One region of the Vogesella sp. genome, then DNA from elsewhere that is predicted to be linked to it. Evidence: riboswitches for the same ligand, from Rfam matches in the RefSeq annotation. Region 1 holds a riboswitch; the other holds the start of a gene.
What was found. A riboswitch is a leader RNA that binds a small molecule or an ion and turns the genes downstream of it on or off. The one in region 1 is predicted to bind thiamine pyrophosphate.

Region 1 (5,322 bases):
AGCCTTTCTGTCGGGGAAGATGGCCGGGTCAGCCGGGATTTCACTGTATCACAAAGCCCCGGCGCCACTGGCGTGGCACAAACTGTCCTTTGGTGCCGGCACCCGCAGTACCGCCACGTCACCCTGCGGCCTCTTCAAATAGCGAGAAAGCGGACAAACCGGCAGCGGCAAAACAGATGGCGCTGTCAGCACCACACCGCACGACCTGGCCATGACACAGGCACGAAAAGTGAGTTATACGGCAGCCGTAGAAGCCAAATTGTTGCAATAAACGTTTCACGTGAAGCAATAAAGCCATCACCCACGCGAGCGGGATGTGGTTGCTGGCCGGCAACCTCCACCACTTCGGTGCCGGTGTGGGCGTCACCGGCGTGCTGCGGTTGGCCGCATCAAACAGCGCTGCGTGGCACGCGGCCAACTGCCTGCGCCTGCCTGAAAATCATTTTTGCCACGAAATCCACAAAAAGCACGAAAAGAGAAATGACCGTTGCTGCCAGATGGACGTGACCAAAACGGTACCGCTTGCTGCTTTTCCGTGCAGTTCGTGTACTTTCGTGGCTAAAAAAGTACTTTTGCCACGGAAACACACTGAAAACACGGAAGGAAAAAACGCCATAGCAGCCCGATGGGCGTGAGCAAAAGTGCCGCTTGTCGCATTTTCCGTGCTTTTCGCGTGCTTTCGTGGCTAAAAAAGTCTTTTCGCCACGGAAACACACTGAAAACACGGAAGAGAAAAGCGCTAGGGCTGCCCGATGCGCGTGGGCAAAACGCTGCTGCTTGCTGCAATTTCCGTGCTTTTCGTGTGCTTTCGTGGCTAAAACAGCACTTCAGCCTTAAAACAAACCACCCTGCGGCGCCGGCAGCGCCCAGTCGATGCCCTCGCGGCCATGCGCCTGTAGCCAGGCGTTGGCCTGCGAGAACGGGCGCGAGCCGAAGAAGCCGCGGCTGGCGGACAGCGGCGACGGATGCACTGCCTTGAACACGCCGTGGCGGCTGGCGTCGATACGCTCGGCCTTGCCCTGCGCCCAGTTACCCCACAGCAAAAACACGCAGCCGGGGTTGTGGGCGTTAACGGCGTCGATCAGCGCGTCGGTCACCGCCTGCCAGCCGAACTTGCCGTGGCTGCCGGCGCAGTCGGCCTCCACCGTCAGCGAGGTGTTCAGCAGCAGCACGCCCTGCTGTGCCCAGTGGGTGAGGTCGCCGTGGCTGGCAGGGGCGATGCCGAGGTCGCTGGCCAGTTCCTTGTACATATTGCGCAGGCTGGGCGGAATCTTCACCCCGGCCGGCACCGAAAAGCTCAGCCCCATCGCCTCGCCGGCGCCGTGGTACGGGTCTTGCCCCAGGATCACCACCTTCACCGCAGCCGGGTCGGCGTATTGCAGCGCGTGGAAGACCTGCCCGGCGGGCGGGTAGATGACGGCGCCGCCAGCGGCACGTTCGGCCAGTTTGGCTTCAATATGCTGCAAGTTGGCCGCCATCGCAGGCTGTTGCAGCACGGTTTGCCAGGCGGCAGGCAGGCGGGCGAGGGCAGGGGCGAGGTGGTACATGGCAGGCTTCCGGTAAATAAGGCAAAAACAAAGCCGCCCGGCAGGGGCGGCTTGAGGGTGCGGCAGCGGGCGCTCAGTAGTGCGCCATGCTCGGGTCAACGTCGTTGGCCCAGGCTTCCACGCCGCCGCGCAGGCTCAGCACCTGCTCGAAACCGGCGTTCTGCAGGAACAGGCCCACCTGGAAGCTGCGCACGCCGTGGTGGCAGATGGTGACGATGGGCACGTCGTCCGGCAGCTCGTTGTGGCGCAGCGGAATCAGGTGCATGGCGATCTGCTGCGAGCCGGGAATGCGACACAGGGCCAGTTCCCAGTCTTCACGCACGTCCAGCAGGTAGGGCTGCGGGCGGCTGCTATCGGCCAGCCAGGCGGCCAGCTCGGTGGCGCTGATTTCTCGCATCATGGCTTAGAAGCTGAAGCGGGCCGGTTCGATGGCGTCGATCTGCTGCAGACGCGGCAGGTTGGTATCGAAGCTCACGCTTTCCTGGAATGCGTTTTCGCTGACGCGGGTGATGATCTTGGCAATCATCACCGGGGCGTCGCCCACGATCACGGCCATGCGGCCACCCACGGCCAGCTGGGCCTTCAGGGTTTCCGGCACCACCGGGGTGGAGCCGCCAACGCAGATCACGTCGAACGGGGCTTGCTCCGGCAGGCCGGCAATGCCGTTGCCTACGCTGAGGGTCACGTTGCGGATGCCGGCGGTTTTCAGGTTGGCCGCAGCGCGTTCGCTTTGCTCGGCGTCCAGGTCCACGCTGTACACGTGCTGGCTTACCGCGGCCAGCAGGGCGGTGAGGTAGCCGCTACCGGTACCCACTTCCAGTACCTTGTCGCTGGCTTTCACTTGCAGGTCTTGCAGCAGGCGGGCTTCGACTTTCGGCTCCAGCATGGTGCTGCCGTTTTCCAGCGGTAGCTGGGTGTCCACGAAGGCCAGCAGGCGCTTTTCTACCGGCACGAAGTCTTCGCGCTTCACGTGGAACAGCAGGTCGAGGATGGAGGTGTCGAGCACATCCCACGGACGGATTTGCTGCTCAACCATGTTGAAACGGGCTTGTTCGAAATTCATTCGGAAACTCCGGGGGATCCAAGACAAATAACATATAGGGCGATTCTGAAAGCGGGGCTGTGGCAACCCTGCTTCCACAATCGTCCGGCAGATGGCAACTTGCGATTATCCCACAATTACCTTACCTTCACAGCATCGCTAGGGGTCCTGCGACGCTTGTGTACCATTCGCACCAATTTGCGTATGGCATGAAGGCGCCGCGGGTGAGAGTTACCCTTCGAACCTGACCCGGATAATACCGGCGTAGGGAAGCGTAATCTGCCAGACACCGCCCGCCGCGCAGCGTTCCCCGCCCGGCTTGCGGCCAACCCTGGCAGCCGGGCCAGCCCGGGCCGCTCCTTGCGCCGTTTCATCGCCTTGGAGAACCCGTACCGATGAACGCGCCTGCCAAACTGAACCAGCAAATGGTGGTGGATTCCGCCGCCATCCAGCCGCTGCCCAATTCCCGCAAGATCTACGTCACCGGCAGCCGCCCCGATATTCGCGTGCCGATGCGCGAGATCAGCCAGGCCGACACCCCGACCCAGTTCGGCGGTGAAGCCAACCCGCCGATTTACGTTTACGACACCAGCGGCCCCTACACCGACCCGCACGCGCAGATCGACATCCGCTCCGGCCTGCCGGCACTGCGCGCCGCCTGGATCGCCGAACGCGACGACACCGAGCTGCTGGCCGGCCTGTCCAGCGACTACGGCCGCGCCCGCGAAGCCGACCCCAAACTGGCCGACCTGCGCTTTAACCTGACGCGCCAGCCGCGCCGCGCCAAGCCCGGCTGCAACGTCACGCAGATGCACTACGCCCGCCGCGGCATCATCACGCCGGAAATGGAATACGTCGCCATCCGCGAAAACCTCAACCGCCAGGCCTACATCGACAGCCTGCACGCCACCGGCAACACCCGCCTGCTGGAACTGATGACCCGCCAGCACGCCGGCCACAGCTTTGGCGCCCAGCTGCCGGACACCATCACCTCCGAGTTCGTGCGCCAGGAAATCGCCGCCGGCCGCGCCATCATCCCCAACAACATCAACCACCCCGAAAGCGAGCCAATGATCATCGGCCGCAACTTCCTGGTAAAAATCAACGGCAATATCGGCAATAGCGCGGTAACGTCGTCGATCAGCGAAGAAGTGGACAAAATGACCTGGGGCATCCGCTGGGGCGCCGACACCATCATGGACTTGTCCACCGGCAAGAACATCCACGAAACCCGCGAGTGGATCCTGCGCAACAGCCCGGTCCCCATCGGCACCGTACCCATCTACCAGGCGCTGGAAAAGGTCAATGGCAAGGCCGAAGACCTGACTTGGGAAATCTTCAAGGACACGCTGATCGAGCAGGCAGAGCAGGGCGTGGACTACTTCACCATCCACGCCGGCGTGCTGCTGCGCTACGTCCCGCTCACCGCCGGCCGCATGACCGGCATCGTGTCGCGCGGCGGCTCCATCATGGCCAAATGGTGTCTGGCGCATCACCAGGAAAATTTCCTGTACACCCACTTTGCCGAAATCTGCGACATCATGAAGGCCTACGACGTGGCCTTCAGCCTGGGCGACGGCCTGCGCCCCGGCAGCGCCTGGGACGCCAACGACGCCGCGCAGCTAGGCGAACTCAAAACCCTGGGCGAGCTCACCCAGATTGCCTGGCAGCACGACGTGCAAGTGATGATCGAAGGCCCCGGCCACGTGCCGATGCAGCTGATCAAAGAAAACATGGATAAAGAGCTGGAATGGTGCCACGAAGCGCCGTTCTACACGCTGGGCCCGCTCACCACCGACATCGCCCCCGGCTACGACCACATCACGTCGGCCATCGGTGCCGCGCAGATCGGCTGGTACGGCACCGCCATGCTGTGCTACGTCACCCAGAAAGAACACCTGGGACTGCCCAACAAGCACGACGTCAAGGAAGGCATCATCACCTACAAGCTGGCCGCCCACGCCGCCGACCTGGCCAAAGGCCACCCCGGCGCGCAGATCCGCGACAACGCGCTGTCCAAGGCGCGCTTCGAGTTCCGCTGGGAAGACCAGTTCAACCTGGGCCTGGACCCGGACAAGGCGCGTGAATTCCACGACGAAACCCTGCCCAAAGACAGCGCCAAGGTGGCCCACTTCTGCAGCATGTGCGGCCCGCACTTCTGCAGCATGAAGATCACCCAGGACGTGCGCGAGTTCGCCGCCAAGCAAGGCATCAGCGAGCAGGACGCGCTGCAGAAGGGCATGGAAGTGAAAGCCATCGAGTTCGTCAAAGGCGGCGCCAAGCTCTACGACAAGGCCTGATGCGGCGATTGCTTCACGTGAAACAAAAAGGTTGGCCGCAAGTAATGCGGCCAACTTTTTTACAATCATCAATCCAATGGCATACTATGGTTTCACCCTTCGATCCACACCAAGGTAGTACCATGCGTCTGCTTGCCCGTCTCTGTCTCCCACTGCTGTTTATTGCCTGCAGTCATGCCGGTAACCGCATAGACGAGCTACTACTGCAAGGTGAGTACCAGCAAGCGGCTCAGGAAGCCGAAGCATCGCTTGCCGCCGCCAGCGACCAAGCAAGCCGCTGGCAAGCACGCCGCGACCTAGCGCGCAGCTGGTTACGACAAGACCGCTACCAAGAGGCCGGCCCCTTGCTGCAATCCCTGCTATACGGACCAGACGCCATCCCTGCCGACACGCTGCTCTACGCTGACGTGATGGATGCCTGGTTCGAGTTCCT
Region 2 (5,322 bases), on a different contig from region 1:
GTGCGGTGTAGACGGTGAGGGTGGTGTCGGCCAGGGCGGCCAGGCTGCACAGCGCCAGGGCGCCGGCCAGCAGGGTGCGGGAGGAGTGCATGTCGTGAGCCTTGAGTCGGGTTGGGTGACAGGCGCCACTGTAGCGACTCAAGGTTACACGCGATTTACATCTAGATGTCTAGATGACTTTGTGGCGACGCCGCTACAGGCTGTCCGGCGTGATCTCGATCTGCACGCTGTCGCCGCCAAAGCGGGTAATGCCGTATTCGATGGGCTGGCCGTCGCTGTCGGCGTACACGCTTTCCACGTACAGGATGGGCTGCTGCTTGCCCAGGCCCAGCGCGGCGGCCACTTCCGGACGCGGCAGGCGGGCGCTGATGCGGCTGAGCGTGCGGTTGAAGCGGGTAATGCCGACGCGGGCAAACGCTTCGCTGGTACTGCGGCTGTGGCGGTAGTGTTCGATAAAGCCTTCAAAGCGCGGCAGCGGAAAGTACTGGGTACAGACGCTGACCACCTTGCCGTCGGCCAGGTCCAGCGCTTCCACGCGCAGCAGCGGCGCACCTTCGGCCACGCCCAGCAGGCGGGCCACGGCGTCGCTGGCCGGCTCGAAGTGGCAGGACTGGATGTCCACGTCGCTGACCAGGTGTTGTTCGCTCAGGCTGTGCGAAAAGCGGCTGCTCTTGCCCAGGCGGTAGGCGATCAGTTCTTCCTGCACAAAGGTGCCACGGCCGCGTTCGATGCGTACCAGGCCTTTGGCCAGCAGTTGCTGGATGGCCTGGCGGACGGTGTGGCGGTTGACGGCAAAGCGTTCGGCCAGCGCCTGCTCGTTGGGCAGGCGGCCTTGCAGGGTACGGGCGAGGATTTCCTGGCTGAGGGTGGCTTCGATTTGCAGCCACAACGGGGTGCCGGCAGGGCGGCTCAGGCGTTTGTTCATGCGGGTACGGGGTAGCAACGGTTTGCCGCACCATAGCACGGCAATGTGACAGCTGCAGCTGTGCGGCCGGCCGCAAACGCAAAAGGCCCCTGTCTTGCGACAGGGGCCTAAATGCTTGGTGCCGGAGAAAGGAGTCGAACCCTCGACCTTCTGATTACAAGTCAGCTGCTCTACCAACTGAGCTACACCGGCGTAGGACGCGAATATTAGACAAGGCATGGCGCTTTGGCAAGCCCTGCTTGCAAAAAATCTGCAAGCGGGGTGCCGCGGCTGGCTGCCCGGCAGCGATTTACTGCAGCCACACCAGGTGCGACCACATTTCTTCCAGGCTGACGCGGTATTGCAGCAGGTGTTTCATGGCGGGCTCCTTGTGGGTTGATGTTGGCAGTATCGCGGTTTTTGATAGTAATGTTAAATTGATATTTATTATCCAATAGTTTTGATTCGGCTATGCGTGGTGACATTGCCGCAACCGCGTGCTGTGTGCCTGTCGCCATGCCGCGTGCAAGCTGCGCGCGGGGGGTGATCTGGGCTAAGGTGAAAGCCGCACCGTCATTCACTTTCACTGTGGAGTTGCCATGTCCTGGTCTGCCGGTTACGTCACCGAACTCGATTACACCTACGGTTATTACAGCGAGCTCAACCCGCACTACGCCGGCTTCGTGCTGCTGGACGCCGGCTTTGCCGTGCCGCAGTGGCAGCACGCCTGCGAACTGGGCTTTGGCCAGGGCATGAGTGTGAACCTGCACGCTGCGGCGGGCAGTACCCAGTGGTACGGCAACGACTTCAACCCGCAGCACGCGGCCTTTGCCCGGCAGTTGGCCGCCGATTGCGGCAACGGTGCGCAGCTCAGTGACGAATCGTTTGCTGAATTCTGCGCCCGCGACGACCTGCCACTGTTCGACTTCATCGGCCTGCACGGTATCTGGAGCTGGATCTCGCCGCAAAACCAGGCGCTGATTGTGGATTTCGTGCGCCGCAAGCTGCGTGTCGGCGGCGTGCTGTACATCAGTTACAACACCTTGCCCGGCTGGGCCGCCTTTGCGCCGCTGCGCCAGCTGTTTGTGCAGCACGCCGAACGCATGAGCGCACCGGGCCTGGGGGTAGAGGCGCAGGTGAAGAATGCGCTGGCGTTCAGCCAGCAGTTGCTGGCGGTGGCACCGCGTGCGCTGGCCGACGACAAGCTGCGCGAGCGGCTGACGCGCATTGCCGGCCAAGACCCGCACTATCTGGCGCACGAGTACTTCAACCGCGACTGGACGCCGATGTACTTTGCCGACATGGCGGCGGCGCTGGCGCCGGCCAAGCTGGGCTACGCCTGCCAGGCCAGCACGCTGGAGCAGGTGCCGGTATTGCACTACACGCCGGAACAGCAGGCGCTGCTGGACGGCACCGCCGACCCGCTGTTTCGCGAAACGGTGCGCGATTACATCCTGAACCAGCAGTTCCGCCGCGATTACTGGATCAAAGGCCCGCGCCGGCTGCAGCCGGCCGAGCAGGACGCGCGCTGGGGCCAGCAACGGGTAGCCCTGGCCTTGCCGCGTAGCGAGGTGAAAATGAAGCTGGCACTGCCGCGCGGCACCATCAATCTGACCCCGGCGGTGTACGACCCGGTGCTCGATTGCCTGGCTGACGGTCAGCCGCACTTGCTAAGCGAGCTGGCTGCCAAGGTGCAGCGCAGCTGCCGTGGCAGCCAGTTCCGCGAGGTAATCCGCGTGCTGGTGGGCGCGCGCATGCTGTTAGCGCTACCACCGCAGGCTACCGGAAGCCGTACCGTGGCGGCGCGTATCAACAATTTCATTCTGCAACAGGCCGTGCACTCGTCCCGTTTTGCGGCGCTGGCCAGCCCGGAGCTAGGTGGTGGCGTGGCAGTGTCGCGTTTCAGCCAGTGCTTTTTGCAAGCCTATCTGGCAGGGGAGTGCCACGCCGACACCATGGCAGCCACACTGGATGCACGGCTGCAAGCCAATGGCGAGCGCGTGGCGCATCAGGGCCAGGCATTGGCCAGCCGTGACGCGCAGCGCCAGTACCTGCAAGACCTGGCGCAGCGTTTCCTTGATCACGAGCTGCCCTTGCTGCGTGGTTGGGGTCTGCTGGATCAGGCTGGCTAAGGCCATGTGGGTGCCCGGCTGTCTGCGCCAATCCTGCGCCGGGTGTTAACGAATGTGACACAAAGCTCTATACTCGCGGCTCGATCACCGGGGGTGCCTGCGCGTGCGGGCTGAGACATACCCCAGAACCTGATCTGGATAATGCCAGCGGAGGGAGCGTGATGGGCGTCTGCCCGTGTCCCGCTTTCTTTTTTGGTAGCGTCATCACCAAAAGAGGATGTCTGAAATGTTGAAGAAGTCTGTATTGCTGCTGGCCCTGGCTGGCGTGTCCCTGTCTGCCTTGGCAGCCGAGCTGCGCGTGATGACGCACAGCTCGTTCAGCCTGCCCAAAGAGCGCATTGCCGAGTTCGAAAAGCAAAGCGGCGTCAAGCTGTCCATCGTCAAGGGCGGTGACGCCGGCGAAATGCTGAACAAGCTGATCCTGACCCGCGCCAACCCGATCGCCGACGTGGTGTACGGCATCGACAACACGCTGATCGCCAAGGCCACGGCCGCCGGCATTCTGGCGCCCACCAGCAGCAAGGTTGGCCGCACCGAAAAAGACGCGCAGCTGCCGGGCGCGGTAGCGGTGGACTACGGCTACGTAACGCTGAACTACGACAAGAGCTGGTTTGCCAAGGCCAAGCTGCCGCTGCCGGCCACGCTGGACGACCTGGCCAAACCGGCCTACAAGGACCTGCTGGTGGTACAAAACCCGGCTACGTCCAGTACCGGCCTGGCCTTCCTGCTGGCTACCATCGCCGACCGTGGTGAAGACGGCGCCTTCAAATGGTGGGAGAAAGTGCGCGACAACGGCCTGAAAGTGAGCAAGGGCTGGAGCGAGGCGTATTACACCGATTTCAGCCGCAACGGCGGCAGCCGCCCGATCGTGGTGAGCTACGCCACCAGCCCGGCGGCAGAAGTGTTCTACAGCAAGGAAAAAATCAGCGAATCGCCCACCGCCAACCTGCTGCTGAAAGGCGGCGTGTTCCTTCAAGTAGAAGGCGTAGCGCTGCTGAAGGGCGGCAAGGAGCCGCAGGCGGCGCAGGCGTTTGTCGATTTCCTGCGTAGCGACGGCGTGCAGACCGGCTTGCAGACCAAGATGTGGATGTACCCGGCCGTGGCCGGCACCGCCATCGACCCGGTGTTTGCCCACGCGCAAAAGCCGGTCAAGTTCAGCAACCCCAGCCTGGCTGCGATGAACGGCAAGACGGCCGGCTGGGTCAGCCGCTGGAACCGTGTGGTGGTGACGCCGGCAAACTGATCGCCGCTGCGGCCAACGTGGGCCGCAGCACGGCGTGGCAAGGGCGCCTGCGGCGCCCTTGCGCTTTTGTGACACAACGCCTCATTAAATGACCGACACCTTTTACCGGCACCCGTCTTGCACATGAATCGTTCCCTTGCCCTGCCAGCCCTGTTGCCGCTGGCCTTCCTGCTGCTGATGGTGGCTGCGCCGCTGGCGCGCCTGCTGCAGGAAGGGCACGCCGGTTTCAGCCTGGCCCTGCTGCAGGATAGCTATATCCAGTGGCGGCTACTGTGGTCGGCCGGCCAGGCGCTGGCTACCTGCGCGCTGGCGTTGCTGATCGGCCTGCCGCTGGCCTGGGTGCTGGCGCGTTTCGATTTTGCCGGCCGCCGCCTGCTGTTGCGCCTGCTGATGCTGCCCTTTGTCATGCCCACGCTGGTGGCCGGCATGGGGGTGCTGGCGCTGTTCGGCCCGCATGGCGTGGCCGGCGTGAATCTGCAGGACACGCCGTGGCTGCTGCTGTACGGCAACCTGTTCTATAACCTGCCGCTGCTGGTGCGCGCCGGCGTGGACGGCCTGGAGCAGGTGCCGGCCAGCCGGCTGGCGGTGGCGCGTACGCTGGGCGCCTCGCCGTGGCGTACCTTCTGGCGGGTAGAGTGGCCGGTGGTGCGGCCGTGGCTGGCGTCGGCGCTGTGCCTGATTTTTCTGTACTGCTTTGCCGGCTTTGGCCTGGCGCTGCTGCTGGGTGGCCAGCGCTACGCCACGGTGGAAGTCGAGATCTATACGCTGGTGGCCTACGAGCTGAACCTGGCCGACGCCGGCGTGCTGGCGCTGCTGGCGCTGGGCGTCGGCGCTGCCGTGGCGCTGGCTTACGCTGCGCTGGAGCGTGGCCTCGCGCGGCCGCAGCGGCTGGCGCCGACGCTGCGTACCCCGGCGCAGGGTTGGCCGCAACGTCTGCTACTGGCGAGTGCGTTGACGGTGCTGGCCCTGTGTTGCCTGCTACCGTTGCTGGCCATTGTATGGCGCGCGCTGCAGGCCGATGCCGCCGTGTGGGCGATGCTGGC

Region 2: it holds a riboswitch for thiamine pyrophosphate, as region 1 does, so the genes downstream of both, ACK4FZ_RS06825 (thiamine ABC transporter substrate binding subunit) here and thiC (phosphomethylpyrimidine synthase ThiC) in region 1, are expected to answer to the same signal.

The regions. Positions count from the first base shown of each region.
Region 1 covers NZ_JBKBHK010000007.1:97,261-102,582, forward strand. The annotation lists gene ACK4FZ_RS10565 (hypothetical protein) at 315-635, shown strand; gene ung (uracil-DNA glycosylase) at 834-1,547, opposite strand; gene ACK4FZ_RS10575 (rhodanese-like domain-containing protein) at 1,621-1,947, opposite strand; gene ACK4FZ_RS10580 (protein-L-isoaspartate O-methyltransferase family protein) at 1,951-2,610, opposite strand; TPP riboswitch at 2,741-2,877, shown strand; gene thiC (phosphomethylpyrimidine synthase ThiC) at 2,985-4,889, shown strand; gene ACK4FZ_RS10590 (tetratricopeptide repeat protein) at 5,012-5,322, shown strand, end outside.
Region 2 covers NZ_JBKBHK010000004.1:194,285-199,606, reverse strand. The annotation lists gene ACK4FZ_RS06850 (putative 2-aminoethylphosphonate ABC transporter substrate-binding protein) at 1-91, opposite strand, end outside; gene phnF (phosphonate metabolism transcriptional regulator PhnF) at 194-925, opposite strand; tRNA gene ACK4FZ_RS06840 (tRNA-Thr) at 1,042-1,117, opposite strand; gene ACK4FZ_RS06835 (hypothetical protein) at 1,132-1,491, opposite strand; gene ACK4FZ_RS06830 (class I SAM-dependent methyltransferase) at 1,504-3,036, shown strand; TPP riboswitch at 3,116-3,210, shown strand; gene ACK4FZ_RS06825 (thiamine ABC transporter substrate binding subunit) at 3,266-4,279, shown strand; gene ACK4FZ_RS06820 (ABC transporter permease) at 4,403-5,322, shown strand, end outside.